One region of the Rhizobium sp. CG4 genome, then DNA from elsewhere that is predicted to be linked to it. Evidence: predicted binding sites of a transcription regulator. Region 1 holds the regulator's gene; the other holds the start of a gene.
What was found. Region 1 encodes HrcA, which represses chaperone genes, less so after heat shock. Its sites were predicted from a motif close to GTTAGCACTCNCNNNNNGNGAGTGCTAAC; they were not measured.
Positions count from the first base shown of each region.

Region 2: a site for HrcA is predicted at 7,206-7,234, ahead of groES (co-chaperone GroES). Genes of this name have one in related genera too.

Region 1 is NZ_JABAEG010000003.1:43,984-59,863, reverse strand. Features, by position in the region: gene rpoN (RNA polymerase factor sigma-54) at 1-1,449, shown strand, start outside; gene hpf (ribosome hibernation-promoting factor, HPF/YfiA family) at 1,700-2,275, shown strand; gene ptsN (PTS IIA-like nitrogen regulatory protein PtsN) at 2,348-2,809, shown strand; gene HGO37_RS10520 (dienelactone hydrolase family protein) at 2,943-4,088, shown strand; gene grpE (nucleotide exchange factor GrpE) at 4,149-4,799, opposite strand; gene hrcA (heat-inducible transcriptional repressor HrcA) at 4,919-6,010, opposite strand; gene rph (ribonuclease PH) at 6,197-6,913, shown strand; gene rdgB (RdgB/HAM1 family non-canonical purine NTP pyrophosphatase) at 6,928-7,572, shown strand; gene hemW (radical SAM family heme chaperone HemW) at 7,572-8,777, shown strand; gene HGO37_RS10490 (Rdx family protein) at 8,796-9,107, opposite strand; gene HGO37_RS10485 (DoxX family protein) at 9,238-9,687, shown strand; gene HGO37_RS10480 (type 1 glutamine amidotransferase) at 9,809-10,564, shown strand; gene HGO37_RS10475 (glycoside hydrolase family 25 protein) at 10,938-12,002, shown strand; gene HGO37_RS10470 (hypothetical protein) at 12,153-12,506, shown strand; gene lepA (translation elongation factor 4) at 12,642-14,480, opposite strand; gene HGO37_RS10460 (carbon-nitrogen hydrolase family protein) at 14,542-15,411, opposite strand; gene HGO37_RS10455 (GNAT family N-acetyltransferase) at 15,415-15,880, opposite strand, start outside.
Region 2 is NZ_JABAEG010000003.1:592,614-608,493, forward strand. Features, by position in the region: gene hisS (histidine--tRNA ligase) at 1-26, shown strand, start outside; gene HGO37_RS13020 (ATP phosphoribosyltransferase regulatory subunit) at 28-1,149, shown strand; gene hisG (ATP phosphoribosyltransferase) at 1,146-1,841, shown strand; gene HGO37_RS13030 (GFA family protein) at 1,898-2,311, shown strand; gene HGO37_RS13035 (DoxX family protein) at 2,362-2,802, opposite strand; gene HGO37_RS13040 (glutathione binding-like protein) at 3,021-3,722, shown strand; gene HGO37_RS13045 (hypothetical protein) at 3,780-4,226, opposite strand; gene groL (chaperonin GroEL) at 5,143-6,780, opposite strand; gene groES (co-chaperone GroES) at 6,854-7,150, opposite strand; gene chrA (chromate efflux transporter) at 7,317-8,669, shown strand; gene HGO37_RS13065 (TIGR01459 family HAD-type hydrolase) at 8,775-9,623, shown strand; gene HGO37_RS13070 (bifunctional riboflavin kinase/FAD synthetase) at 9,640-10,620, shown strand; gene ileS (isoleucine--tRNA ligase) at 10,952-13,855, shown strand; gene HGO37_RS13080 (hypothetical protein) at 13,985-14,617, shown strand; gene HGO37_RS13085 (nucleoside deaminase) at 14,676-15,131, opposite strand; gene HGO37_RS13090 (pseudouridine synthase) at 15,202-15,880, shown strand, end outside.

The DNA of each region.
Region 1 (15,880 bases):
ATGACCTATGGCGAGTTGGAACAATTTATTGCGCAGGAAGTCGAAAAGAACCCGCTGCTTGAATTTGCAGCAGGTGATGAGGGCGTGAGCAGTGAGACCCCCGATGACAGCTTTGGTGTTGCCGAGCCGGATTTTGAGCCTTCAGACACACATGCTGCCGATCAGGATGAGTGGTACAACGAACGCAGCACTGGGCTTGGTGAACAGCTCGATACCAGTTTCGAAAACGTATTTCCGGATGATGGTAACCAGCGCAAGGCGGATGCCCCTGAACTGGCCGATCAATGGAAATCGATGCCAGGCAATGATAGCGGCGAGGCTTATGACCTTGACGACTTCGTCGCGGCAAAAACCAATTTGCGGGATTACATCAACCAGCAAGTGCCGTTCATTTTGCAGGATGCCACTTCGCGGGTAATTGCCGATATCCTTGTGGATCAGTTGGATGAGACCGGCTACATCCACGCCGATACCGTGTCCGAGACAGCCGAGCGTCTGGGCAAGGATGCGCAGGATATCGAACGTATCGTTGCCGCCTTGCAAACGCTCGATCCCCCCGGGATCTTCGCCCGTTCTTTAAGTGAGTGCCTGGCGATACAGCTTCGACAAAAAGACCGGTTTGACCCCGCCATGCAGGCGCTCGTCGGCAATCTGGAGCTGCTGGCAAAGCGAGATTTTGTAACCCTGAAAAAGCTCTGCGGTGTGGATGAGGAAGACCTCCTCGACATGCTTGGCGAAATTCGTGCACTCAACCCGCGTCCCGGCTCAGGCTTTGAAGCCTCTGTTTCAGAAACGATCGTGCCTGACGTGATCGTTCGGGAAACACCTGATGGAACATGGCTTGTGGAACTCAATCCCGACGCATTGCCGCGTGTTCTGGTCAATCAGTCCTACTATGCGCAGATTTCGCGCCTGCCCGCCCGTAAGGGCGAGGACGAAGGATTTTTGTCCGAATGCCTTCAAAATGCAAACTGGTTGACAAGAAGCCTCGACCAACGCGCCAAGACAATTATGAAGGTTGCCAGCGAAATTGTCAGGCAGCAGGATGCGTTCCTGATGCATGGTGTTGACCACCTTCGCCCTCTCAATCTCAAGACCGTGGCGGATGCGATCAAAATGCATGAATCGACCGTCAGCCGCGTCACGTCAAAAAAATATATGCTGACACCGCGCGGCATGTTCGAGCTGAAATATTTCTTCACGGTTTCCATTGGTGCCGTGGAAGGAGGCGACAGCCATTCGGCCGAAGCTGTGCGTCATCGCATAAAAGTGATGATCTCTCAGGAGACGCCCGATGCCGTTCTCTCCGATGATGACATTGTGGACAATCTGAAGCAAGGCGGGGTCGAATTGGCTCGCAGAACAGTCGCGAAATATCGTGAAGCGATGAACATTCCCTCGTCTGTGCAGCGCCGGCGGGAGAAGAAAGCCCTTGCAAAACTGGGCTAAGGGCGCCGTTTGCCACCGACAGCACATTTACGAACCGTAAATATATGCCTCCAGCCGCCTTTAGTAGCATTGACTCCTGATTGCCCCAAGAGTAGAAGCGCGCACCTTTACGGGATGATCGAGACGAACAAACTCCCTTAATCGAAAGGCAGAACGCCGCAGCAAGGCCAAAGAGGTCTGGAATCGCTTGGATGAGCGCGTGGCTTGACGTAAGCTGGTATTCGCAAATCACTACAAAAAGGAAAATTCCATGAGTGTGCGTGTATCTGGTAAGCATATGGAGATAGGTGAATCGTTCCGTCAAAGGATCGAGGATGCGGTCGGCTTGGCGGTTACGAAATATTTCGATGGGGGGTATTCTGCTCAAGTTACTGTTCAGAAATCGACGTCCCATTTTTCGTGCGACTGCAAGCTGCATCTGGACACCGGAGTGGTTCTTCATGCTGCGGGAGAAGCAAACGAGCCGCAAGGCAGCTTCGACGCAGCAGCGGCCCGAATCGAAAAGAGGCTTCGACGCTACAAGCGCAAACTGAGAGACCACCATGCTGGTGGGCACGTCCCTTCCTTCGAGGAAATTCCTTATACGGTTATGGACGCCGTTCCGGATGAAGATGATGAAGTGCCGGACGATTACGCGCCAACAATTGTCGCGGAAAGCTCGAAACAGATTAAAACTATGTCTGTGGCAAATGCCGTGATGGCACTTGATATGACAGACGAACCGGTCCTGCTTTTCCGCAGCCCGGGAACCGAATACCTCAATATCGTTTATCGTCGTCACGACGGTAATATCGGCTGGATTGATGCAGCCGCGATAAAGGGTTGAACAGTCGGAATACGTTTGGCGGACGTGGTCACCACGCCCGCCAATCACTCCGGTGATACAAAGGAAGACGAAATGGCATTGGCAGACCTGCTGCAACAAGATGCGATTATCCCCGCCCTCAAGGTAAATTCCAAGAAACAGCTTCTCCAGGAACTTGCTGCAAAGGCATCCCGGATTACAGGTGTTCCGGAACGCGAGGTATTTGACGTCATTCTGCAACGGGAACGGCTTGGTTCCACCGGTGTTGGACATGGCATTGCCATTCCGCACGGCAAACTCGAAAGCATTTCATCGATCGTCGGTGTATTTGCACGTCTGGAAAGCCCCGTGGATTTCGAGGCGCTGGACGACCAGCCTGTTGATCTGGTGTTTTTGCTGCTGGCGCCTGAAGGTGCAGGTGCTGACCACCTGAAAGCCCTCTCACGCATTGCCCGCGTTCTGCGCGACCAGGATCTAGTTGCCAAGCTGCGTGCAACCGATTCGGACACGGCAATATATGCCTTCCTGAACCAAGAGCAGGCCAACGCCGCTTGAGGCTGCACGACGGCGTGCAGCAGTCTATCAACAGCGACCTGCTTTAATAATCCCCCTTAAAATCAATTCCGATTTTTCATTCCATGCGGTAAATCAACCGTCATCAGACGTGAGCGCTGATGACGGAGGATGCATGGAGCCGGAAAAGCGTGGGGCCAGCGTTGGTGATGACTGTTCATTTGACCTCGACCAGATGCCTGATGTGCAAATGACCGGTGTAACCGGAGACCACCTGCCGGTTTTCAGTGAGCGACTGAAACAGCGACTGACCTATTCAATGGCATGGACGCCTGAGGTCAGCGATCTCGAGGACTGGAAGGCTCGAGCTCGAGCAAAGATCTGGGAACTCACTTGGCAGACACCAGACAGAACTGGTTTTGATCCCGAAATTGTCGATGAAATCGACCGTGGTGATTTTATTGCCCGGAAGATTGCGTTCAACCTGACGCGCGACAGCCGGGTTATTGGCTTGCTCTTGTTACCCCAGGGCAAGGGACCATTTCCGGCAACTGTTTTCTACCATGACCATGGTTCCAAATTCGATATCGGCAAAGAAAAACTAATTTCGCCTTGGGATGGTCCAGATAAGCTGCACTCCGCACAAGGGTGGGCAGATAGACATTTTTCAGGAAGGTTTCCCGGTGACGAGTTGGCACGCCGCGGTTATGTCGTGCTTGCAGTCGACGCACTCGGCTGGGGTGATCGCGGGCCGTTGACGTATGATGGACAGCAGGCGCTGGCGGCCAATTTTGCCAATATGGGGAGTTCCCTTGCCGGTCTGATGGCGCTTGAGGACACCCGCACCGCAGAATTTTTGGCCAGCATGCCAGAGGTCAACAAACAACAGATCGCATCAGCAGGGTTTTCCATGGGCGCATTCCGCGCCTGGCAGGCTGCGGCTCTGACCGACACTATCACCGCGACGGTGGTGGTAAACTGGATGGCCACAGCAAAGGGTCTGATGGTACCCGGCAATAACCAGCTGCGCGGTGGTTCTGCGTGGCACATGGCCCATCCGGGCCTTATGCAGTTTCTGGATTATCCCGATGTTGCAAGCCTTGTGGCGCCGCGGCCCATGCTGGTCTTTGCCGGCAGGGAAGACAGGCTTTTTCCAGTCGGCTCCGTTACTGAAGCCCTGCAAAAAATGGGGAGCGTATGGGCTGCATGGCAGCGTGCAGACTGCCTGGACAGCAAAATCTGGCCAGGTGCCCATGTTTTCGAAGCCGAGCAGCAGGACTACGCGTTTGATTGGCTCGATCGGCAATTCTCCCGATCCTGATACTAAAAAACCCCGGCTGATGACCGGGGTTTAAAAGTTTCAAACGAGGGTGATCAGAGATCACGCATCTTTTTCATTCAGGCTGCCAGTACCTGGCTCAGCCCCTGCTGCGGCTTCACCCTTTGGGCCACCCTTGGCAACACCGACCATGGCAGGACGCAGAACACGGTCACCAATGGTGAAGCCTGCCTGAACGACCTGAACAACCGTATTGTTGGGAACCGCAGGGTTTGGAATTTCAAACATCGCCTGGTGGAAGTTCGGGTCGAACTTTTCACCTTCCGCTTCGATCTTGCGAACACCGTGGCGTTCAAGGGTCGAAAGCATCGAACGCTCGGTCATTTCAACGCCTTCGATAAGACCTGCAATGCCGGCTTCAGCATTTTCCTTCAACTCGGCAGGAATTGCTTCGAGCGCGCGACGAAGATTATCTGATACGGCCAGCATATCGCGGGCAAAACCAGCCACCGAATAAGCCTTGGCATCCTTCACATCGCGTTCTGTGCGGCGACGCAGGTTGTCCATTTCAGCAGCAAGGCGCAGGAACTTGTCGCGCAGGTCGTTGTTTTCCGCCTTTAGCGCCTCGGAAGGATCAGGTGTTTCTTCGACAGGCGCGAAATTTTCATCAACCGTAGCGTCCGCTACAGTTTCTTCATATGCCGTTTCCGCTTGCTTTGCGTCAGATCCGGTCTTGTTCGTGTCGTCGGTCATGACGGTCTCCAGATTAAATTTTGATGTTGCGCCCGATATCGATGTTTGACGGGCAAAAATCAAGGCTTAGCCGCCATTCGGTGCGCAAAGAACTGTCAGTTGAGGAATATGGCAGCTAACTATAGCGGTTTTCGCGATAACCGCCCCATCAACTGTGCCGTATAATCGACCATCGGCACAATACGGGAATAGTTTAGCCTTGTCGGCCCGATAACGCCAACAGCACCAACAATGCGATTGTCATCATCACGGTAAGGCGCGACGATCAGCGATGAACCGGACAGAGAAAACAACTTGTTTTCCGCCCCGATAAAAATACGTACCCCCGGCCCGCTTTCAGCCAGGTCGAGAATTTCAATCAGATTGTCCTTGCGCTCCAGATCGTCAAACAGCAGGCGCAGGCGATCCATATCTTCTTCGCTGCCAAGCCCTTCCAGCAGATTGGAGCGTCCCCGAACAATAAGACGGCCGGGTTTACCCTCTTCGCTATCGCCGGCCCAAACGGCCAGACCACGTTCCACCAGATCCTGCGCCAATGTACCAAGTTCGGTCTGCACCTGTAATTTCAGCGCATTCAGTTCACTTCGCAGTTCATCCAGTGTCTGCCCGGACAAGTGGGCATTGATAAAATTGGCAGCCTCCGTCAACTGCGAAGATGTGATGCCGGCCGGCAGATCAATGATACGGTTTTCCACCTGATTGTGTTCACCGACCAGAATGGCGAGTGCTTTGAACGGCTCAAGCCGGATGAACTCGACATGTTTGATGACCACATCGTTTTTGGTGGTTATGACTAGCCCAGCGCCCCGCGACATGCCCGACAGGGTCTGGCTGGCCTGCGTCATCATTCCCTGCAGGGGTTGTTCGCGATTGGACAGTGGCGCGATATTCCGATCGATATTGGCGCGTTCGTCATCAGACAAGTTTCCGACCTGCATGAAGGCATCGACAAAAAACCTTAGGCCCGAATGTGTCGGCAGGCGGCCCGCACTGATATGCGGCGAATAAATAAGTCCGAGCTCCTCCAGATCGCTCATCACATTGCGAACGGAGGCAGGTGAAAGCGACATGGGCAAAAGCCGCGACAGGTTACGCGACCCGAGCGGCTCTCCCGTCTCGAGATAACTTTCTACGATACGGCGGAAGATTTCGCGCGAACGTTCGTCGAGCGACGCGAATTGATCCTGTGCTATCGGAATGGAAAAACCCATATTGACCGTCATCTCTGTCGATTGCCTGAGACCATCAACTATAATCACTGATCGACCTTCGGCAAAACGGAAATTCCACTTCCCAAGATCGGTTTTGCGGCGCAAAACCGGGATAGATGGGCCAGAGCCTTCCAATTGCTTGGGAAAGGCACTAGAAGGCTCCGACCAATTCAAGAGGAGTCCGTCATGCGGCCGTCAGGCAGAAAAACAGACCAGATGCGCAAGGTTTCATTCGAGCGCAATTTTTCCAAGCACGCCGAGGGCTCCTGTCTCGTCAAGTTTGGCGATACGCATGTACTTTGCACTGCGAGCCTGGAAGAAAAGACCCCACCATGGCTGCGCAACAGCGGCAAGGGCTGGGTGACTGCTGAATATGGCATGCTGCCGCGCTCTACCCATGAACGCATGAAGCGCGAAGCTGCATCCGGCAAGCAGGGTGGACGCACACAGGAAATCCAGCGCCTTATTGGCCGTTCCTTGCGCGCTGTCGTTGACCTGCAGGCGCTGGGCGAACGCCAGATCAGCATCGACTGCGACGTCATTCAGGCCGACGGCGGTACCCGTACCGCTTCCATTACTGGCGCATGGATTGCCCTTCATGACTGCCTGAAATGGATGGAAAGCCGCAACATGCTGAAGGTCGAAAAGGTTCTCAAAGACCATATCGCTGCCATTTCCTGCGGCATTTTCGCAAACCAGCCAGTTATCGATCTCGATTATCTTGAAGATTCGTCTGCTGAAACGGACGCAAACTTCGTCATTACCGGTTCCGGCGGTATCGTTGAAATCCAGGGCACTGCCGAAGGCGCACCGTTTAGCGAGCAGGAATTCCTGACGCTGCTCGGTCTTGCCAAGACAGGCTGCGCCGAACTGGTTTCCCTGCAAAAGCAGGCAATCGCCTGAGATCCGGATAAGACATGCGTAAACTCGACACCCGCACCATCGTCGTTGCCAGCCACAACAAGGGCAAGATTGCCGAAATTGCCGAGCTGATCGGTCCGTTCGGTTTTTTGGCAAAGTCGGCGGCAGAACTGAACTTCGAAGAGCCGGATGAAACCGGCACGACTTTCGAGGAAAATGCTGCGATCAAGGCGCTGGCCTCGGCGAAGGCTTCCGGTCTTCCAGCTCTGTCCGATGACTCCGGTCTGGTGATTGATGCGCTCGACGGCGCCCCCGGCGTTTACACCGCCAATTGGGCAGAAACCGCCGATGGTACGCGCGATTTCGCCATGGCCATGGAAAAGGTTGAAAAGGCGCTTGCTGACAAAGGTGTGACAGATCCAAAGGATCGTGCTGCCCGCTTCGTCAGTGTTTTGTGCCTTGCTTGGCCTGATGGTCACACGGAAATGTTCCGTGGCGAGATCGAAGGAACTGTTGTGTGGCCGCCACGCGGCACGGCAGGTTTCGGTTACGATCCGGTGTTCCAACCGAAAGGTTTTGACACGACGTTCGGTGAAATGCCGTCTGAACAGAAACATGGCTGGAAGCCAGGCGACGCGACTGCACTTTCGCACCGTGCCCGCGCCTTCAAGCTTTTTGTTGAAAGCTGCCTCGAAGCATGATGACCAGCGCCGGGAGCGGTACTCTATCTGCACCCGGTGCTACTCTATTGCCTGATACCGGGGAACCCGGTTTCGGAATATATGTGCATTGGCCATTTTGCGCGGCCAAATGTCCTTACTGCGATTTCAATAGTCATGTCCGCCACAAGCCGGTCGATCAGGAGCGTTTTACAGCTGCGTTTCTGAAGGAAATGCAGACCATGCGCACGCTTGGTGGCCCTAAGGTTGTCAGCAGCATCTTTATGGGTGGCGGCACGCCATCACTCATGGAGCCTTCGACCGTCGGCGCCATTCTTGATGGCATCGCCAAATACTGGCATGTGCCCGACGGGATTGAAATCACTATGGAAGCCAACCCGTCCAGCGTCGAGGCTGAACGCTTCCGCGGCTACAGGGCCGCGGGCGTCAATCGCGTGTCGATGGGCGTTCAGGCTCTCAACGATCGGGATCTGAAGTTTCTGGGACGTCTGCATGACGTCGCGGATGCGCTGAAAGCCATCAAGCTGGCGCGCGAGATTTTCCCACGCATGTCGTTTGACCTGATCTATGCCCGTCCCAATCAGACGGTGGAAGAGTGGGAAAAGGAACTGGCCGAAGCAATTTCCTACGCGGTGGACCATCTGTCGCTTTATCAGCTGACAATCGAAGAAGGCACAGCCTTTTACGGGCTGCACAAGGCCGGAAAACTGATTGTGCCGGATGGGGAGCATTCTGCCGTGCTTTACGAGGCAACGCAGGAGATTACCGCCCGTCACGGCATGCCGGCCTATGAAGTTTCCAATCATGCCCGCCCCGGCGCTGAAAGCCGCCATAACCTGACCTATTGGCGTTATGGTGACTATGCTGGCATTGGTCCCGGCGCGCACGGACGCCTTTCGCAAAGCAAGGTGAAACTGGCGACCGCCACAGAGCGCAACCCGGAAGCGTGGCTTGAACTGGTTGAGCGGCAAGGCCACGGCATGATCGATCAGGAAATGCTGGGTTATGACGAGCAGGCAGACGAATTGCTGCTGATGGGCCTGCGCTTACGCGAAGGGATCGATCTGGTGCGCTGGCAGTCGCTGTCCGGGCGCGAACTGGACCCGGACCGCGAAGATTTCCTCATTCAGCATGGTTTCGTCGAGCGTCTCGGCAATTCGCGCATTCGCTGCACGCCGTCAGGTATGTTGATCCTCGACAGCGTGGTTGCAGACCTCGCTTCGTGAGGTCATACATTCCGCAAGTCAGGTATCCAGCCCCTCATCGGCTTTCCGATCCGTATGGCCAAGATCACGTTCGGGATCGATCACGTCACGAATACGCTGCTTTAGATCTTTGGGTCCGGGAAACCCGCCATCTCGCTTGCGCTCCCAGATAAGAGTGTCATTTACCGTGATCTCAAAACGGCCACCGGTCGAGGGAACGAGTGCAACTTCGCGGAGGTCCTGACCAAAGGTTTGCAGCAATTCCTGCGCCATCCAGCCGGACCGCAGCAGCCAATTGCACTGTGTGCAATAGACGATGGCAACACGGGGTTTGGCGGTCGTATCGTTCACGGGCTTCTCCATCATCAAATCTCGTTCACGGAAATATTAACAAAAATAATCATGTTTTGACACGATGCTTGATTGTCTTCACGTCATACAGCTTTAGAGAAAACACCATGTTCAATTCATGGAGTTTCTTATGACGAATAAAATTCAATCATCGCAGCGTCTCATCGTTCCGGCTATCGCACCCGTCTATAACAGCACCCATCAAATCGTTGAAACCATTCTGCGTGTTGCTGCCGGTGTTCTTCTTGTGACGCATGGCTACGGCAAGATCATGGACCCCTTTCGCGCCGTTGGCATGGTGGAAAGCCTTGGTTTTTACCCCGGCGTGTTCTGGTCACCTTTGCTGGCCGCGACAGAGTTTTTCGGCGGCATTCTGATTGCCATTGGTCTTTTCACGCGTCCTGCGGCTTTTGCCGCAACTATCGTTTTGCTTGTGACCGTTTACTTCCACGGCATCGTCAAAGCCGAGGGCTTGGCGGGCAGTGAGAAGTCGATCCTGTGGGCCGCTATCTTCCTGTTCTTTGCAGTGCGTGGCGGCAACAGCCACTCCGTGGATGCCAAGCTGAAAAAAGTGTTCTGATCTTTCTGACGCGCACAGAAAAATAGCTTCGACCAAAGGTGGCCAGCGCTGCCTTTGGTCTTGTCAAGCGACCAGTCGCATGGTCAATTTAGCGCGCTAAATTCGCTTACAGGTAGACTTCATGCGCGTCGCAATCATTGAGAACATGGCAGGTACACCCCACGGACAAGTGGGCGCCGCCCTGGCCGAGGTTAACGCCGAGCTTGACGTGATCAGCGTTTATCTCGGCGAGGCTGTGCCTGACAATGCAGACAGTCACGATGCGCTTGTGGTGTTCGGCGGCGAACAAAGCGCCGTGGACGACGAAAAATATCCCTACCTGCCCAGACTTGCTAAATTGATGCGTGACTTTACCGAAGCGGATAAGCCGGTTCTCGGTATCTGTCTCGGCAGCCAGTTGTTGGCGCGTGCCCATGGCGGCGAAAACCTGCTGAAGGTGACGCGTGAATTTGGCTGGGAAAATATAGAGGTCAACGAAGAAGGCCGACAGGATCCAGTGTTTTCCAGTGTTGGCGATAACTTCCGTATTTTCCAGTGGCACTATGACAGCTTTACATTGCCACATGATGCGGTGCGGCTAGCCTCCAATGGCGCAGCAATCAATCAGGCTTTCCGGATTGGCCGCGCCTCCTACGGTACCCAGTTTCACTTCGAGGCAGACACCTCGGTGGTTGAGGGTTGGCGCAGCAATTTTGCCGACAGCATTGAAACGATTTCACCGGGCTGGCTGGCCGGTTATGCCGACCAGAAGGCACAAAACGGCACACAGGCTGACGTGGCGGGACTTGCCCTGGCCCGCGCCTGGGTAAAGCTGATCGAGCAGAATGACAACACCACGCAAAAGCAGGATCAGCAACCGGTTCTCGCCGGCTCGTAACGCTCAAAAACCGCGGTTCCGGCCTTATTGTCATTTTTTCAGCAAGCTTTGCGTGTGGTTGACAAGGCCTTAACGGCGTTCACCCACATTCATCAATCCTGCCACATTTCGCGGGCCTGAATTTCAAGTCTCTAAAAATGAATGGTTTTTACCATGTGGTCTCGCCACATTTCCTAACAGATCATCATGGTTGGCAGGTTCGGTTTCCGCTGAATGCGGCGCCGAAACCTCGGAAAATAGCCGTTTTACGGCCATAAACACATTCTGGTCGGACGCAATTTAATCTTTCTTGATAATTGTTCTTTAATCCTAGCAGAACGTTAGCGAGGAGGCTTTTCTCGTATTTTCTGTTTTGTTTTGAGTACGGATTCCCATGCGTTCATCTGTTGTGCCAGCATTGCTCCTTGCCTGCCTGACAATGTCCGGCTGTACATCCAGTTCTGGGCCAGAGAGCATCATGACAGGTGTTTCCTCTCCGTCCAGAGAAGTCACCAGCTCTGTAACTCCGACATCCGGCCCCATTCCTTCGGCAACAGTTGGCGCCGCACAGGCCTCCGGCTCGAATGAGCATCAGGAACTGCTGGCATGGGGCGGTCCCGTGCCGGAAGAACCTCAGGCATTTTCCGTTGTCGCGCCAAACGTTGGCATGCCGGTTCCCGACCAGCGCCCGGTCACGATGGCGATGGCAGCAAGCCCGGCGATCATGGCAGGCCCACAGGTACGCTCTCGGATCTATAGCCGCCAGTTCCGTGACGCTAAGCCGATCAATTTCGGCAAGGTTACGCCTAATCATTACGCCGTGCACGGCGTCGACGTTTCGCGCTGGCAGGCCAATATCGATTGGCAAAAGCTGCGCACACAAGGCGCAAACTTTGCCTATATCAAAGCAACCGATGGCGGCGACCATCTTGACCCGATGTTCAAGACCAATTGGAGGCTGGCCAAGGAAGCAGGTATTCGTCGCGGTGCTTACCACTTCTTCTACTGGTGCCGCCCGGCCAGCCATCAGGCCGAATGGTTCATTCGCAACGTGCCGCGGGACCCGGATGCCCTGCCGCCGGTGATCGACGTTGAATACAACGGTGAGTCCAGTTGCAAGATGCGTCTTCCACGCGCCAAGGTTCTGGAAAAGATGCAGGTGTTTATGGACATGCTGGAACGCCATTACGGCCAGCGTCCGGTTATCTACACCGCACCTGACTTCTACAAGGATCACCTGTCCGGCGAATTCCTCAACTATCCATTCTGGCTTCGTGCCGTTGCCCAGCATCCTTCCAAGGTTTATCCGGGCCGCAAGTGGGTGTTCTGGCAGTATTCCGGTTCGGGCCTGTCACAAGGCGTGTCCGGCAAGATCGATCTGAATGTGTTCAACGGCAGCATCGAAGACTGGCATCGCTGGGTCGCCAGATCCGGCCCGGCTCGCACCGCCAGCCGCTAGGGTTACCATTAAGACAAACTAAAAGCGCCGTGGATAGCCCCGGCGCTTTTGTCATTTATGGCCAACGTTCCTCATGTTTTTAACCCTTGTTGACCGCAACTGGAACTCTTTTGCCGATCACGCGTTCTTGATCCAGAAGGAGGAAGTAACATGACGTATGATCCAAATGACAGAAATCCTGAACTTCGCCCACGGCCGGATTTGAATCCAAATGTGCCACCGCATATTGATCCAAATCTGGCACCGCCAGCACGCTCATCATCATCATGGGTTCCGTTCGGCGCTCTGATTGTGCTCATTCTGGCGGGTGTATTTATCTGGTCGCAGATGGGTGGTCCAACAACGGACCCAACAACAACATCGTCAACGACCACACCGCCAGCCGCAACGGAGCAGGCTCCCGCAGTTCAGCCTATGGCACCAACAACGCCAGCTGAGCCGCCAGCCAACAATGCTGCGCCTGCTGCCCCAGCAACGGGTGGTGGCACATCGACCACCCCATAACCTAACGGTTACCGGGAGGAGCGAGAGCTGTCCGTCTTTCGAGGCGGGCAGTTTTCTTTTTACAGACTGTCTATTCGGAACAAAAAAGGGAGGCGTTCACCTCCCTTTTTTGTTGTGGATTTTGATGTGTAACGCTTAGTCGTCGCTCATCTTCAGGGCAGCAATGAACGCTTCCTGCGGAATATCAACCTTGCCGAACTGACGCATGCGCTTTTTGCCTTCCTTCTGCTTGTCCAGAAGTTTGCGCTTACGGGTGGCGTCACCACCATAGCACTTGGCTGTCACGTCCTTGCGCATGGCTGAAATCGTTTCACGGGCGATGACGTTTCCGCCAATAGCCGCCTGGATCGGGATCTTGAACATGTGGCGAGGGATAAGATCCTTCAGCTTTTCGCACATGTCGCGACCGCGCTTTTCGGCAGCGGTACGGTGCACCAGCATAGAAAGCGCATCCACCGGTTCGCCGTTGACCATGATCGACATCTTGACGAGGTTGCCTTCACGATAACCATCCAGATGGTAATCGAAGGACGCATATCCCTTGGAGATGGATTTCAAGCGGTCGTAGAAGTCGAACACAACTTCGTTCAGCGGCAATTCATAGGTAATCATCGCACGCTTACCGACATAGGTGAGTTCGGTCTGGACGCCGCGGCGATCCTGACAGAGCTTCAAAATGCCACCAAGATAATCGTCCGGCGTCAGAATGGTCGCCTTGATCCATGGTTCACGAATTTCGGCAATCTTCACCACATCCGGCATATCAGCCGGGTTGTGCAGCTCGCGCTCGGAGCCATCGGTCATCGTCAACTGGTAGACCACCGAAGGTGCAGTCGCGATCAGATCGAGATCGAACTCACGTTCGAGGCGCTCCTGAATAATTTCAAGGTGCAGAAGACCAAGGAAACCGCAGCGGAAACCGAAACCGAGAGCGGCGGACGATTCCATTTCAAACGAGAACGACGCATCGTTGAGGCGCAACTTGCCCATGGCGGCACGCAGGTCTTCGAAATCTGCCGCATCGACCGGGAACAGTCCGCAGAAAACCACTGGCTGCGCGGGTTTGAAGCCCGGAAGTGCCTTTTCAGTCGGGCGCTTATCTTCAGTGATGGTATCGCCAACGCGCGTATCCGCCACTTCCTTGATCGAGCCGGTGATGAAACCGATTTCGCCCGGGCCGAGGCTATCGACAGCGACCATCTTGGGTGTGAGAACGCCGACGCGCTCCACCTGATATTTTGCATCCGTGCCCATCATGCGGATGGTTTGACCCTTGCTCAAAACGCCATCGAGCACGCGCACCAGAACCATGACGCCTAGATAGGTGTCGTACCAGCTATCGACGAGAAGCGCCTTCAGCGGGCCCTTTTCACCAAGCTCACTCTTCGGTGGAGGCAGCTGATGGACGATGGCTTCCAGCACGTCTGGAATACCAAGGCCGGTCTTGGCCGAGATCAAAACAGCTTGGCTGGCATCAATGCCAATGACTTCCTCGATCTGTTCCTTGATACGATCCGGCTCTGCAGCGGGCAGATCGATCTTGTTCAGAACGGTAACGAGCTCGTGGTTGTTATCGATCGCCTGATAGACGTTGGCCAGCGTCTGGGCTTCTACGCCCTGCGATGCATCCACCACCAGTAGCGAGCCTTCGCAGGCAGACAGAGAGCGCGAGACTTCATAGGCAAAGTCGACGTGGCCGGGGGTGTCGATAAGATTGAGAACATAGGTCTCACCATTGTTGGCCTTATAGTGCAGACGCACGGTCTGGGCCTTGATGGTAATGCCGCGTTCGCGCTCGATATCCATATTGTCGAGCACCTGCTCGGACATATCGCGTTCGGCAAGACCACCGGTCGACTGGATCAACCGGTCGGCCAATGTCGATTTGCCATGGTCGATATGGGCAACGATCGAGAAGTTGCGGATATGGTCAAGCGGGATGCGGTTCGGATTTGTGCTCATGCCCCGGGCTATAGCAGGGGCTTCGATAGTCGAAAAGTGGGAATTCGTTAAAAGGCCACTAAATATGGACCTTTCATACGTCAAATTGCTCCGGCCAGTCACGGCGGGTGGCCACCTGCCCGTCGGTTCGCAGTTTTGCGACGGCGCCGAGATCGATGTCAGTGATCAGCCAATGGCTATCGACCACATTGTCGCTTTCGCTTTCTGCCACAATGCCCGAAGGCGGCATGCCGTAGTCAGAGGGAACGTAGAGAGCCGCGCGGCCACGATTTTCATCAACCGCTGGTGACCAAGGTGCTTCACCCGCTGTTGGGGAGGACAGTACGGCATACTGATTTTCCAGCGCGCGGGCCTGCGCGCCGATGCGCACCCGGAATGCACCGGCCAGCGTGTCAGTGCAGCTGGGTGCTAGAACTAACTCTACACCCAGTTCCGCCAGCTTGCGGCCAAGCATCGGGAATTCGTTATCGTAACAAATCAGAATGCCGAGTTTGCCAACCGGCGTGTCAAAGGCCTTAAGCCCCTCGACACCGGCGGCAATGTTCCATTTTTCCCGCTCAAACCGGGTCATGATCTGCTTGTCCTGATACCCGATCAACCCGTTCGGTCCAAACAGCCAAGCACGGTTGCGATATTTGCCATCTGGGTTCTTGACCGGCGCGCTACCCGGCTGAAACACGATGCCATGGCTGCGTGCCAGTTCTTCACATAGTTCCAGCCAAGCCGGTAGCAGGGGCTGCAGGGCATCGATGGACTTGTGCAGATCGGAACGGATATCAGCCGGCAGCAGGCCAGTCAGTGTTAGCGCAGAATATTCCGGCAGAAGCGCAAGTTCGGCACCGGTCTCTGCCGCTTGTCGTACCAAAGCGCTTAAATGTGCAACGTAATCTTCCCAGCTTTCGATGAGTTCAATGGCGTATTGGCAAGCGGCAAGTCTGGTCATGAATTACGCCTCGATCTTTCGCATCCAGAAGGAAAGGGTTTTCGGGCTTTTTGCCGTTTCATCCAGATCCTGCCAGGTGAATGTGGTGCTCAGTTCCGGCTTGTGGACGTAACCGCGATTTTCCCAGAAACTGTTGAGTGGTTTGTAGTCTGTGGGCCGTCTTGGATGATCCAGCGGACGCTCCACCGCACAGAAGGTGCAATAGTCAAAACCGCCAAGCCGTTTTGCCTGCGCTTCTCGCTCTTCAAAAAACCGAACACCAGCGCCCTGCCCGCGATATTGCGGCAGAAGCACGCTCTCGCCGAAATAGAAGATCCGATCAGGATTATAACCGGCTGCGATGAAAGGCTTTTTCACCTCATTAGTTTCTGACGCCATTGGAATTCCCGTCGACATACCAACGACTTTGCCGTCATTCAGCGCCAGCACCACAACGGCACCTTGCGAATTGGCATAGGTGGCCAGATAT
Region 2 (15,880 bases), 550 kb from region 1:
CTGACGACCGGGCGCGGGCAGGGTAACATGCCTTTCATCGACATGCCGGATTTTGCCGGTGAACTGCTGGATGAATTTGCCAAGCGCAAGACAGTGCGCATCGATACGCCTGTCATTCAGCCCGCCGAACCGTTTCTGGATATGGCGGGCGAAGATTTGCGCCGCCGTATTTTCCTGACCGAAAGCGAAACCGGCGCTAGCCTTTGCCTGCGCCCGGAATTCACCATTCCCGTTTGCCTTCGCCACATCGAAACGGCAACCGGGACGCCGAAACGTTATTCGTATATGGGGCAGGTATTTCGCCAGCGTCGTGAAGGCGCCAACGAATTTTACCAGGCCGGTATCGAGGATTTGGGCGATGCGGATATCGCTGCATCTGACGCCCGCGCCATCGTTGACGCAACGGCGGTCCTTAACAGACTTTTGCCATCGCAGACGCTGTCGATAACGCTGGGCGACCAGAAGGTTTTCGAAGCGGTTGTTGCAGCCCTTGGCCTGCCATCCGGTTGGCAAAAGCGGCTTGTGCAGGCATTTGGCAATATCCAGCAACTGGAAGCCCTGCTCGAGGGACTGATCAATCCAAAACCGGTAACGGGACTGGATTCGCGGGTAGCAGGCCTGCTTGCCTCAGGCGATGAAACGGAGCTTGTCGGTTACATCGATACCGTCATGCAGCAGACCGGTTATTCCACCAATGCAAGCCGCGCACCGGCAGAAATTGCCCGACGTCTGCGCGAAAAGCTGGCATTGGCGGCCACCCGTCTTTCCGACCATAATTTCAACACCCTGAAGACATTCCTGTCCTTGAAGGCGCCATTGTCAGGTGCATCCGAGGCGCTTGCCGCCTTTGCGCAGGAGGCCGGTTTGCAGCTCGGCGCAGCTCTCTCCACCTTCGATGGCCGTGTGGCTGCGCTGGCAAATTCCGGTGCCGACTTGGATAACATTCAGTACAAGGCAGCCTTCGGGCGTCCGCTGGACTATTACACCGGCCTTGTGTTCGAAATCACCAAAACTGGCAGTGTTGAAGTGCTGGCGGGTGGCGGACGTTTTGACCGGCTCATGACGCTGCTCGGCGCAACGGATCGTATCCCCGCCGTTGGCTTCTCCCTGTGGCTGGACCGTATTGAAATGGCGAGGGCTTCCAAATGACCATCACCATTGGCCTGCCCTCCAAGGGTCGCATGAAAGAGGAATCCTCTGCCATTCTCGAACGGGCAGGCATGAAGATTTCTGCCATAGGCAATGATCGTTCCTATCGCGCCCGTGTTGACGGACGCGACGACATCGAGATCGCCTATCTGTCTGCCTCTGAGATTGCTCGTGAGATCGGCAATGGCACCGTAGACTTCGGCGTGACCGGTGAAGATCTTGTGCGCGAAGGACTTGATAATGCCGATGGACGTGTCGAATTTTGTGCACGCCTCGGTTTTGGTCGTGCGGATGTTGTTGTGGCCGTGCCGGAGATCTGGCTGGATGTCGACAGCATGGCGGATCTTGGTGATGTGGCGGCCGAATTTCGTGCGCGCCATGGACGTCGTTTGGCCATTGCCACGAAATACTGGCGTCTGACGCAGCAGTATTTTTCCGGCAGCCATGGCATTCAACTTTATCGCATTGTCGAAAGCCTTGGTGCCACCGAAGGCGCACCTGCTGCAGGTCAAGCAGATATCATCGTTGATATCACCTCGACGGGTTCGACACTGAAGGCAAACCACCTAAAGATCTTGTCGGATGGCGTCATCCTGCGCTCCGAGGCCTGCTTTGTGCGGGCACGCAAGCCTGAACATGAGGGCGATGCGGTAGTGAAAGATATCATCACCCGCGTGCAGTCTGCCCTTTAGACTGTCGGTTTCTGTACTGTTCATTTATGATGGCCTGCCTGAAGAGGGAGGCTATCATGCATATTAGCGGGCAATGCCACTGTGGCCATGTCAAATTTGAAGCGGAAGCCGATCCGAGCCGTGTGGGCATTTGCCATTGCACTGATTGCCAGAGACTAACCGGCTCACCCTTCCGCGTCACACTGCTCGTTCCGAGGGCCGATCTTAAAATTCTCGATAACCAACCCAAGCTCTACCGGAAGGTCGGTGATAACGGCCGTGCCCGCCGGCAATATTTTTGTCCAGAGTGCGGTTCGCCCCTGTTTACCAGCGGCGAGGGCGAGGACGAGAAGGAATGGGGAATTCGATGGGGCAGCATCAACGAGCGTGATGTGTTGGCTCCCAAAGCCCAGATATGGGCGCGCTCCTCAGTGGCATGGCTGTCGCAGATCGATGATCTTCCATCCCATGAGAAAGACTATGTGGAATAAAAAACCGCCGGAACAATCCGGCGGTTTTTGTGTTTTTCAAGAAGGGCTTATTAGCCGCGACGACCATCGATGGAATAGGCGCCAGCGCCAGCTGCTGCCAGGCCGAGGAAACCACCTGCGACCGCAATGTTTTTCCAGAAGATTAAGCCGTTGAACATGGTCAGGAGGTTGTTTGCGCCTTCAGGAAAGTCGGGGACAACAATCGGGCCATTATGGAAGACGAATGCGGTGAACAAGCAGAAGAGCGCGAGAGCAAATGCTGCAATCTTCGTTTGGAAACCGAGAAGGATCGCAAGACCGGAAACGACTTCAAAGATGCCGGCAATGTAAGCAAGCGCGGTTGCGGCAGGCAGGCCAGCGCCGGCGATCATGCCAGCGGTGCCGGACGGATCGATGAGTTTAGGAAAACCTGCGAGCAGGAACATGGCGGCAAGAAGTACGCGTGCGCCAAGCAAGATCAGGCTGTTGGTATTGGAATTTGTTGCAGACATATAAGGCTCCATGCGCCGTGTAGGCGATTGTGTGTGATGCTGAATTCTGCAACCATATTTGGATCAGTTTGTCTGTTTACGAAAGATAGACGAACAAAGACGATTTGTTCGCAATTGATGAACAATAAAGATCCGAAGCGATGACTTTCGGGTTTAGTTGCAAGCATTAAAATATTTGCAATGCGCATACAGTCTCATAACGACCGAGGAGATGTGCCGTGATCGATCTTTCTGCTTTTCCTGTGACCACTCAATGGCCGGCCACCAATCCAGACATCATACAGCTTTATTCACTTGCCACGCCCAATGGCGTGAAGGTTGCAATTGCGTTGGAGGAATTGGGGCTACCCTATGAGGTTCACAAGATCGATATAGGAACCAATGTCCAGAAATCGATGGAGTTTTTGTCGCTCAATCCCAACGGTCGCATACCCGCAATCATAGATCCACATGGGCCAAACAAACGGCCCATTGGTATTTTTGAGTCCGGTGCCATCCTGCTGTATCTCGCTGAAAAAACTGGGAAACTTTTGCCCCGCGATCCGGAGAAGCGGTATCTTGCGATACAATGGCTATTTTTTCAGGTTGGTGGGGTCGGCCCGATGTTCGGCCAGTTTGGCCATTTCTTTAAGTATGCCTCCGACAAGGTCGCGAATAATCCATACGCGACGGACCGTTATCGTGAAGAAACCCAGCGCCTGCTGAGTGTTTTGGAAAAATGGCTGGAGCACAATCAATGGCTGGCAGGTGATGACTATTCGATCGCCGACATCGCGACATTTCCTTGGGTGCGGGGCCTGGAAGTCCATTATGGCGCGAGGGAGGCTCTGCAATTGGAACGTTATCCCGCTGTTGCAGCGTGGCACCATAAAGCAGAATCTCGCCCAGCCAGCATAAAGGGCCTAAAAGTTCCGGCCTAGGAAAGGGCTGGTTTGTCCTTCCACGGTCCCATACCCTATATCGGTCGGAGTTGGAGCTTATTGCGCGAAACGGGTCGAATAAAATGCATTCTGACCAACAGGCACCTGAAAGCGTGGGAACATGAAGAGGCCGGTTATGCTGCCGTAAAAACGCTCTTCTTGGCCGCGAGATTCGCCTGCACAGAACACTGGTTGGCGTTTGTTGCCGTCTATTTTCACCGTTGTTGTGAAACAAAAGCGTGATGCAGCCATAGAAGCTTGCTCGAACAGGGCCAGAATGCTGGCGCGATCATGGGGATCATAACAACGCATCAGGCTAAGCAAGCCGCATTCTTTACCTTCAAGACCATGAAGTGACGACGACAGGCTGCCAAGTTCAATGATGCCGTTTGACAGGTTGCCGGTCCATTTCTCCGAAACGCAGAGCTGCGAAAAAATTCCATGGTCCTCGTGGCTCCATGAAGGGGAAAATTCGGCATTGTTGTTTCGCGAAATCTTAAACACAGTAGTCCCCGAATTTTATGCCGGAATGCATTCGCTGGTCTCTCGTACCTGACGATATTGGAATGCAAAATGGCACTTTAACAATTCCCATACTCAAACACGTCGCGATGACCCCGATTTGCTGGCGTAGTTTAAGCTGTTGTTTTACGTATCGTTATCGCAAAGTTCCGGTACACTTGCGCGTGACACACTTCAGATTGCGTTTTTCGCTGAAGCATGTGGCATTGCGATGCTGGTTGCTCATCATGAGAAACCTGAAATCGTGAATATTGCGAATGCGCAAAGTATTCACTCATACGAATGTCGGCGAGTCTTGATAAATGCTTTTCGTTTTAGACGCGCTCTGAAATTTTATCTTAGAGTTGTAAATATCTGCTATTCGCGCAGGATTTATAGTTTCTTTTTTTTAAACGGCAATGCATTTTTGCTAAAAAACATCACATACTATGTTTTTTCCGCGATAACTCGAAAATACGACAATTTGCTAGGTTTTCAAGGGTGTTCGTCTGTCAGCATCTACCATCCGGTAAGCTCAGGGACGGAAGAAGAAAGTCCTCATACTCTATTTTTCCACCGCGACAAGTATTTTCTAACATCAATGCTGTCCCATAATGATTCATATTAGATAATTTTGTATTTCTAATTTGTTGCAAACGGCATTTGAAACATAAAATAGTGACTGCCGTCAAAACTGTTTTGCTGAGATCTGAGGCAAAACTGTGAAGGATGCGCACGTTGTGAAGGCGCCGGGGGCGCGAAAGGCCCAATCTCACATTTAGATTGGCAAAACCGATAAGACCTGTGTGCTGACCGTTTTGCTTAACCGCGCGCATTAACGTTACAAGAATAGTATTGGCGCAAACAAAAAAGGGCGATCCGAAGATCGCCCTTTCGTATACGAAACGAGTAGGACTGATTAGAAGTCCATACCGCCCATGCCGCCCATGCCGCCGCCTGGCATTGCAGGAGCGTCTTTCTTCGGCAGTTCAGCAATCATGGCTTCAGTGGTGATCAGCAGCGAAGCAACCGAAGCTGCGTTCTGCAGAGCTGTACGAACAACCTTGACAGGGTCAACGATGCCGAGTGCGATCAGGTCGCCGTATTCACCGGTCTGAGCGTTGTAGCCGTAGTTGTCTTCGTTCTTGTCGAGGATCTTGCCAACAACGATAGATGCTTCGTCACCAGCGTTTTCAGCGATCTGGCGAACCAGAGCCTGCAGAGCGCGGCGAACGATGTTGACGCCAGCTTCCTGATCGTCGTTCTCGCCCTTGACAGTGATCTTCGTGGAGGAACGCAGCAGGGCAACGCCGCCGCCTGGTACGATACCTTCCTGAACAGCAGCGCGCGTCGCGTTGAGAGCGTCGTCGATGCGGTCCTTCTTTTCCTTAACTTCAACTTCTGTCGAACCGCCAACGCGGATAACGGCAACGCCGCCAGCGAGCTTGGCAAGACGTTCCTGCAGCTTTTCGCGGTCGTAGTCAGAAGAAGTTTCTTCGATCTGAGCCTTGATCTGGGCAACGCGGCCTTCGATGTCGGACTTCTGGCCGGAGCCGTCTACGATCGTTGTGTTTTCCTTGGAGATCGAAACCTTCTTCGCCTTGCCGAGCATGTCGAGCGTAACGTTTTCGAGCTTGATGCCGAGGTCTTCGGAGATCACTGTACCACCGGTCAGGATGGCGATGTCTTCGAGCATGGCCTTGCGGCGGTCGCCGAAGCCAGGAGCCTTAACAGCAGCGATCTTCAGGCCGCCACGCAGCTTGTTGACGACGAGCGTAGCAAGAGCTTCGCCTTCTACGTCTTCAGCGATGATGACGAGTGGCTTGCCGGTCTGAACAACAGCTTCGAGAACTGGCAGCATAGCCTGCAGGTTCGAAAGCTTCTTTTCGTGGAGAAGGATGTATGCGTCTTCGAGATCCGCAATCATCTTTTCTGGGTTGGTTACGAAGTAAGGAGACAGGTAACCGCGGTCGAACTGCATGCCTTCAACGACTTCGAGTTCGGTTTCAGCAGTCTTGGCTTCTTCAACGGTGATAACACCTTCGTTGCCAACCTTCTGCATTGCTTCAGCAATGTCGAGACCGATCTGACGTTCGCCGTTTGCAGAGATCGTGCCGACCTGTGCAACTTCTTCGGACGTGTTGATCTTCTTTGCCTTTGCCTGCAGGTCCTTGACGACTTCTGCAACAGCGAGGTCGATACCGCGCTTCAGGTCCATTGGGTTCATGCCAGCTGCAACGGCCTTTGCGCCTTCGCGAACGATGGCCTGCGCCAGAACGGTAGCGGTCGTGGTGCCGTCACCTGCAATGTCGTTGGTCTTGGATGCAACTTCGCGAACGAGCTGTGCGCCCATGTTCTCGAACTTGTCTTCCAGTTCGATTTCCTTGGCGACCGAAACGCCGTCCTTGGTGATGCGCGGTGCGCCGAAGGACTTGTCGATAACAACGTTACGACCCTTAGGGCCGAGAGTTACCTTCACTGCGTCTGCAAGAATATCTACGCCGCGCAGCATCTTTTCGCGTGCGCTGCGGCCGAATTTTACTTCTTTAGCTGCCATTTTCAAAACTCCTGGTTTCGAATTGCCGGACGGTGTCCGGCTTAAAATTTAAGGAAACGACGGGTTCGGCAGATTAGCCGATGATACCCATGATGTCGGATTCCTTCATGATCAGAAGGTCTTCACCGTCGAGCTTGACTTCGGTGCCGGACCACTTGCCGAACAGAACGCGGTCGCCAGCCTTGACGTCGAGAGCGACGACCTTGCCGGACTCGTCACGAGCGCCGGAACCGACGGCGACGATTTCGCCTTCCTGTGGCTTTTCCTTAGCGGTATCAGGAATGATGATGCCGCCCTTGGTCTTTGCTTCGGACTCAACGCGACGAACGACAACGCGGTCGTGAAGCGGGCGGAAAGTTGTGCTTGCCATTGTCTAATCCCTCGATCAAATGACATTCATGGATCTTGTGATCCATCTGGATAGTGTTAGCACTCCCTGTATGTGAGTGCCAGCGAGACGGAGATAAGCAGGCTACCTGTACGAGTCAAGGACGGCCTGTCGGAAAAATTTCATGTAAAATGGTTACTGCGTCTGCATGACAGATTTTTTGCGCCCCGACATTCCGACTACCCGCCCCTCATTTTTTGAGTTGACTGCGACCTTTGCCCGGATCGGCCTGCTTAGCTTTGGCGGTCCGGCCGGTCAGATCGGCATGATGCACCGTATCTTGGTTGATGAACGCCGCTGGATCTCTGAGGAGCGGTTTCTACATGCTTTGAATTATTGCATGCTGCTGCCCGGTCCAGAAGCACAACAACTTGCCACCTATTGCGGTTGGCTTTTACATGGCAGGCGCGGTGGCATCATTGCCGGAACACTTTTTATTGTGCCTGGCTTTATCGTCATCGTGGCGCTCGCGGCAGCTTACGCGCTTTATCAGGATACCCACTGGCTGCCAGCATTGTTGTCAGGTCTGAAAGCTGGCGTTCTCGCCATCGTCATTGAAGCACTGCTGCGGGTGGCAAAACGTGCCCTTGTCAGTCGGTCTCTTATGTATATCGCTGGCGCAGCATTCATTGCTCTGTTTCTGTTTGGTCTGCCATTCCCGTTGGTGATCCTAATCGCCGGTGCTGTCGGTTGGTTTGTGGCGCGAAGAGCCATGACCTCCAGTGCAGCTGGTGAGCAATCGCCTTCTTTAGGAAGCGCGCCAAAGATCGACGTGCCGCCTTTGCACAAAAGAGCGGTCGGCCTGCTGTGTGGTCTTGCTATCTGGCAAATCCCCTTTGCCTTGATCTGGATTTTTGCGGCACCTGAAACCCTGGCGCAATTGCAAACCTTCTTCTCAAAGATGGCCGTTGTGACCTTTGGCGGTGCCTATGCGGTGCTGGCCTATGTGGCGCAGATTGCTGTCGAAACCCACGGCTGGATGACAGCAGGTGAAATGCTTGATGGTCTGGCCCTCTCGGAAGCGACGCCTGGTCCGCTGGTGCTGGTGCTGTCATACATCGGTTTTCTCGCAGCGTTCAGAAATCCCGGCCTGCTTGATCCGCTTTTGGCAGGTGTCATGGGGGCAAGTGTTGCGGCATGGGCAACCTTCGTGCCCAGCTTTATTTTCATTTTTCTTGGTGCACCTTACATGGAAAGTGCGCGCCACAACCGCAGGCTTTCTGCCGCCTTGTCAGCAATCACCGCTGCCGTCGTTGGTGTCATTCTCAATCTTTCTGTCTGGTTTGGCCTGCATGTGCTGTTTCGGGATGTCGAGCGTGTGGCGCTCGTCCCTGTCATCAATCTCAACCTGTCGGTGCCGGTGTGGAACACGCTGGATCCGGTTGCGCTCGCACTGTTTGTGGCCTCAACACTGATGCTGTTTCGCTTCAAGCTTGGCATGGTGCCGGTTTTGGCGTTGTGCATCGCCGCCGGTTTCGCCCGCCTCTGGGTCGGCGGTTAACCGCCGTAACGTCAACTTGCCTTTCAATCCGGTGGCTTTTTTTCTTGCCATCGACGTTGCGCTTTGCAATGTCAGCCTCAATTGTCTTTTACCCGGAAAGTACTCATGGCCCACCGCATAACCACTCTTGGCGACATTACCGAGCAGTTCGACGTCATTCTGTCTGATGTATGGGGTGTTTTGCACAACGGCGTTTCGGCATTTCCGGATGCGGCCGTTGCCTTGGAAGAAGCGCGCAAGGTGGGCAAGACCGTGGTGCTGATTACCAATTCTCCGCGCCCGGCGCCCGGTGTGATTGCTCAGCTGCGCGTGCTCGGCATTCCCGATACTGCCTATGACCGCATCATCACCTCAGGAGACGTGACACGTGGACTGATCGCCGAAGGCCCAAGCAAGGTTTTCCTGCTCGGACCGGAACGTGACCTGCCGTTGCTCGACGGACTGGACGTTGAAATTGTACCAGAAGCCGACGCGGAATCGGTTGTCTGCACCGGCTTCTTCGATGATGAAACCGAAACACCTGAAGACTACACCGATATGCTGAAGGGCTTTATTGCCCGCTCCGTACCAATGATCTGTGCAAACCCCGATCTGGTGGTTGAGCGCGGCGAGCGCATCATTCCATGTGCAGGTGCCATGGCTGCCTATTATGGGCAGCTTGGCGGCGAGGTCCGTATTGCTGGCAAGCCGCACACGCCAATCTATCAGGCGTGCCTAGCTGCGGCCGAAGAGGTTCGTGGCCCGTTTCCGCAGGAGCGGATCTTGGCAATCGGCGACGGCATGCCGACAGATGTCAAGGGCGCCCTCTCGAACGGCCTGCAATTGCTCTATATAAGCGGTGGCATTCACGCTGCGGAATATACGCTGAACGGCCAGACGGATGAGGCATTGCTCAATGCCTATCTGAAGGGGCAGGGTGCGGCGCCTGGCTGGTGGATGCCACGTCTGGCGTAAACAGGAATTGGCGGAAATGACAGTATTTCATCGCAACGAAAAAAAAGAGCCGCTGCCGGAAAATCTTCGCGGTGGGGTCATTGCCATCGGCAATTTCGATGGCGTGCATCGCGGCCACCGGGCTGTGCTTGAGCGGGCACTGGAATTGGCCAGGTCGCGTGGCGTACCTGCGCTGGTGCTGACGTTTGAGCCGCATCCGCGCACGATTTTCAAACCGGATGAACCTGTTTTCCGTCTGAGCCCTGCGTCGCTCAAGGCGCGTTTGCTGGAAGCCGAAGGTTTCCAGTCGGTCATCGAATATCCGTTCGACCATGATTTTTCGCAGCGCTCTGCCGATGAGTTCGTCAAATCCATATTGTCGGACTGGTTGGGTGCCAGTGCAGTGGTGACAGGTTTTGATTTTCATTTCGGCAAAGGTCGTGAAGGCGGGCCTGCATTCCTGATGGAAGCGGGCAAACGTTACGGTTTTGATGTCGCGCTGATTGATGCCTTCCGGGATGAAGGTGCAGAGGTGGTATCGTCCAGTCGTGTCCGGGCATTGCTGACCCAGGGCGATGTTGTCGGCGCTGCCGGACTTCTGGGTTATCGTTATACGGTTGAGGCAGTGGTTATCAAAGGCCAGCAACTTGGCCGCACCTTGGGGTATCCAACCGCCAATATGGCGCTTCCTCCGGAGACTGCACTGAAACCCGGCATTTACGCCGTGCGCTTCCGTCGTGCCGATGGCACGCTTCATGATGGTGTGGCGAGCTTCGGTTACCGCCCGACCGTCACGGAAAATGGCGCCGCATTGCTGGAAACATTTGTGTTCGATTTTTCGGGCGATCTCTACGGCGAAACCTGTTCCGTATCGTTCTTTGGTCATCTGCGCGATGAGTTGAAGTTTGACGGGCTCGAGCCACTTGTCGCCCAGATCAAGCGCGACGAAGAAGAGGCTAGGGCGCTTCTGTCAGGTATTCGTCCGCTGGGCGAACTGGATGCAAAAATCGCTTTTTGACAAGTCTTGCCATCCGGCCGGAAAATTCGAGCGGACAATGCTTGATTGCAAGGCAGGAGGGCGATTTTGTTGCATTTTTTTGGCGGGTGGCGGGCTATTGAGGCGCTATCACCATCTATTCTCTTTTCAAACGGGCTGAAACGCCTTAAAGAACCGGCACTATGTTCCAATATCGGTCGACGTTCATATCCCGAATTATTGGCCCGGCCTTCCGCCCGCTGTAACAGCCGGAAGGTCCGGGATGTTGGCGCTTGTCGAGGCGCTTTCCGCTTTTGTTTATCAAAATCAATACGACGCGACCCCATGAGGGCGCCTCAGTAACGGTACGGTTATGAACGACACCGCAGAAAAAATAGACTATTCCTCCACGCTCTATTTGCCGCAGACGGACTTCCCGATGCGTGCAGGTTTGCCGCAAAAAGAGCCGGAAACAGTAAAGCGCTGGCAGGAAATGGGCCTGTATAAGCGCCTTCGTGCTTCGGCCGCAGGACGTGAGAAGTTCGTGCTGCATGATGGCCCTCCCTATGCCAATGGCAATATCCACATCGGCCACGCACTCAACAAAATCCTCAAGGACGTTATCACGCGCTCGTTCCAGATGCGCGGTTTCGACAGCAACTATGTTCCTGGCTGGGATTGCCACGGTCTGCCTATCGAATGGAAGATCGAAGAAGCCTACCGCGCCAAGGGCAAGAACAAGGACGAAGTTCCGATCAACGAGTTCCGCAAGGAGTGCCGTGATTTTGCAGCTGGCTGGATCGCGAAGCAGTCGGAGGAATTCAAGCGTCTCGGCATCGAAGGCGATTTTGAAAACCCTTACACGACCATGAACTTCCACGCGGAAGCGCGGATCGCTGGCGAACTGTTGAAGATCGCCAAAAGCGGTCAGCTTTATCGCGGCTCCAAGCCGGTCATGTGGTCGGTTGTCGAACGCACGGCTCTGGCTGAGGCCGAAGTTGAATATGCTGATGTCGAAAGCGACATGATCTGGGTGAAGTTCCCGGTTGTCGAAGGCCCGGCTGACCTGAAGGGCAACTTTGTTGTCATCTGGACGACAACGCCTTGGACAATCCCAGGCAACCGCGCGATCTCGTTCTCGTCGCGTTTCCCTTACGGCCTGTACGAAGTTGAAACGGCGACCAATGATTTTGGACCACAGCCCGGCGAAAAGCTCATCTTCTCCACCCGCCTGGCGGATGATGCTGCAGCCAAGGCCAAGGTTACGTTCAAGTTGCTGCGTGGTGTCACAGCGGAGGAGTTGGCGTCGGTCACCTGCGCCCATCCGTTGGCATCCCTGGGTTACGACTTTGCGGTTCCGCTGCTGGACGGCGATCACGTCACTGACGATGCCGGCACGGGGTTTGTGCACACCGCACCAAGCCATGGTCGCGAAGACTTTGACGCGTGGATGGCCAGTGTTCGCGAACTGGAAGCGCGCGGCATCTCGCCCAAAATCCCGTTCCCGGTTGGTGATGACGGTTTTTACACCGAGGATGCTCCGGGCTTCGGTCCGTCGGCTGAAGGCGGTCCCGCACGCGTCATGGACGATAACGGCAAGAAGGGTGATGCCAATGATCGTGTCATCAAGGCGCTGATCGCCGGCAATAACCTGTTTGCACGCGGCCGTCTGAAGCACAGCTACCCGCATAGCTGGCGCTCCAAGAAGCCGGTTATCTTCCGCAACACGCCGCAATGGTTTGTCTACATGGACAAGGAACTGGGTGACGGCACCACGCTGCGCTCGCGCTCGCTTTCGGCCATCGACGACACCCGCTTTGTGCCTGCGTCCGGCCAAAACCGTCTGCGCGCAATGATCGAGAACCGCCCTGACTGGGTGCTGTCGCGTCAGCGCGCCTGGGGCGTTCCAATCGCTGTTTTTGCAGACGAGCAGGGCGAAGTGCTGGTGGACGACGCCGTCAATGCCCGCATCCTTGAAGCGTTCGAGGTTGAGGGTGCAGATGCATGGTTTGCAGATGGCGCCAAGGATCGTTTCCTCGGCGACGAGCACGATCATGCCAAGTGGCACCAGGTCATGGATATCCTTGACGTGTGGTTCGACAGTGGTTGCACGCACACCTTCACGCTGGAAGATCGCCCTGACCTGAAATGGCCAGCCGATGTTTATCTGGAAGGTTCTGACCAGCATCGCGGCTGGTTCCACTCGTCGCTGCTGGAAAGCTGCGCAACGCGTGGCCGTGCGCCTTACAAGGCTGTCGTTACCCACGGTTTCACCATGGACGAACAGGGCCGCAAACAGTCCAAGTCGCTTGGAAACGTTGTCGCTCCGCAGGACGTCATGAAGGAATCCGGCGCTGACATCCTGCGTCTGTGGGTTATGACGACCGACTACTGGGAAGACCAGCGTCTCGGCAAGGCCATCATCCAAACCAATATCGATGCCTATCGCAAGCTGCGTAACACCATCCGCTGGATGCTTGGTACGCTCGCGCATGACACCGGTGAAGACATTGCCTATGCCGACATGCCAGAACTGGAGCAGTTGATGCTGCACCGTCTGGCTGGGCTGGATAAGGTTGTCCGCGAAGGTTACGACGCCTTCGAATTCAAGAAGATCGCCCGTGCCCTGATCGATTTCTCGAATGTTGAATTGTCGGCATTCTATTTCGACGTTCGCAAGGACACGCTTTATTGCGACGCTCCGTCTTCGCTCAAGCGTCGTGCATCGCTTGCGGTTATCCGCAAGCTGTTCGATTGCCTGGTGAGCTGGCTGGCGCCAATGCTGCCATTCACCACAGAAGAAGCGTGGCTCTCGCGTTATCCACAAAGCGAATCGGTTCATCTGGAGCAGTTCCCAACTGTGCCGGGTGAATGGAAAAACGATGCGCTTGCCGCCAAGTGGGACAAGATCCGCAAGGTTCGCACGGTTGTCACCGGCGCGCTTGAAATCGAGCGCCGTGAAAAGCGTATCGGTTCTTCGCTGGAAGCCGCTCCGGTTGTGCACATTGCAGATCCGGAACTGCTAAAGGCACTTGAAGGCCAGGATTTCGCAGAAATCTGCATCACCTCTGCCATCTCGGTGGTGACGGGTGAGGGTGCGTCTGATGCCTTCCGTCTGAACGAAGTACAGAAGGTTTCGGTTGAGCAGAAGCTGGCCGAAGGCAAGAAGTGCGCACGGTCCTGGCGGATTACGGCTGATGTCGGCTCCGATCCTGAATATCCTGACGTATCGGCGCGTGATGCAGCAGCGTTGCGTGAATTGGCCGCAGTAAACTAAGGAAAATGACCGGATGAATTGCACTTTGGTGCTTCATCCGGTAAACCTGCCTGAAATTGGCCGGATTTTCCCAGCATTGCCAAATGAAATTGGCTATGTCTTTTGTTCTGGCTTGGCTTGAAGGGTTCGATGAAGATGATGCAAGGTTTACGCATGTCCGGCGGTATCGCAGGTGTTCTCACCGCTTGCCTGGCCTTGAGTGCATGTACCGGCAGTCCGACCTATGGCACGGGCAAATCCTCCATGGAGCAGCTTGTCGAAGATCTGGGTTCGTCGGTTTCGCTGACCGGCAATCAGGAAAATCGCAATCTGAAATACACGCCGCGTCCGGGTCTCGTTGTGCCTGCCAACGCCAACACACGTCAGCTCAACCAGCCGCAGCAGTCTCTTGCCAGCCGCGAAAACAACCCGCAATGGGTGGAAGCGCCGGAAGAAACCCGCGAGCGCCTGCGTGAAGAGGCGGAAGCCAACAAGAACAACCCGAACTACCGTTCGCCACTCCTGGCAGGCAATGGCACCAATGGCCAGATGACCGAAAGCCAGAAGTGGGAAGCATTCCGTAAGGCCAAGGCGGAAGCCTCAGGCGGCAACGCCGTCAACGGCCAGCGCAAATACCTGACAGACCCGCCAACCGGCTATCGTTCAGCCTCACAAGAAGAGTTGAATGATCTGGGCGAACCGGAACAGAAAAAGGCCAAGCGCCTTAAGAAAGAGGCCGCAGCTGCCAAGCAGGGCAGCAAGTGGTGGATGCCATTCCAATAATGACCGGTTGAGGTATCATGCCGTTGCCCTTATCGCGACGGCATGAGATCGCAGCGTTTTAATCCTCTCGCTTGCTCTGGAAAAAATCTTTGAGCAGCTGCGCGGACGAAGTTTCGCCTATGCCGGAATAAACATCGGGTGCGTGGTGGCAGGTCGGCTGCTGGTAAAAACGCACACCATTGTCAACGCCGCCGCCCTTGGGGTCTTCGGCGCCGTAATACAGTCTGCGAATACGTGCAAATGATATGGCGGCAGCGCACATCGTGCATGGTTCAAGGGTCACATACAGGTCGGCGCCGCTTAGCCGTTCCTGCCCCAATGCCTCACATGCCATGCGGATCGCCATGATTTCGGCATGTGCCGTGACATCATTTAGTTCACGTGTGCGGTTTCCGGAACTGCCAATAACATAACCATCGAGGACGACCACAGCGCCAATAGGAACTTCCTGCTTTTCTCCAGCCTCTTGCGCAGCCGCAAAGGCAAGGTCCATGAAATGCATTGTTTCCGCCATTGTCTGCAATTTCCTCTTAACCACGGCCGTTTGACCTGATAGGACACGGCAAACAACAGGCAAACAACAAATGACATTCAAAGACAAGCCGACGCGCGGTGGTGACAAGAAATTTGACCGTGATCGCAAGCCTGGCAAGCCAGAAGGCAAGCCGGCGGCGAAAAAACAGTCCTATGACAAGGCGGCCGCCGCAAAGGTCGCAGCTGAAGACGCGCCGGTCGGCAAGCCGGAGCGCATTTCCAAGATCATGGCACGGGCAGGGGTCGCATCGCGACGTGATGTCGAGCGCATGATCATGGAAGGTCGTGTTTCAATGAACGGCGTCAAGCTTGATTCGCCGGTCGTGAATGCAACACTTGCCGATCAGATCGAAGTGGATGGCGTGCCGATCCGTGGCGCAGAACGCACCCGCCTGTGGCTCTACCACAAGCCTGCCGGTCTGGTGACCACCAATTTCGATCCTGAAGGTCGTCCGACAGTGTTTGACAACCTGCCGGAAGAATTGCCGCGCGTTCTGTCGATCGGCCGCCTGGACATCAATACCGAAGGTCTGCTTCTTCTGACCAATGACGGTGGATTGTCTCGTGTACTGGAGCTGCCCACCACTGGCTGGCTGCGCCGTTACCGCGTGCGGGCCCATGGTGAGGTCGATCAGGCAGAACTGGACAAGCTGAAGGAAGGCATTGCCGTCGGCGGCGTTCTCTACGGCGCAATTGATGCGACGCTGGACCGCAAGCAGGGCCACAATG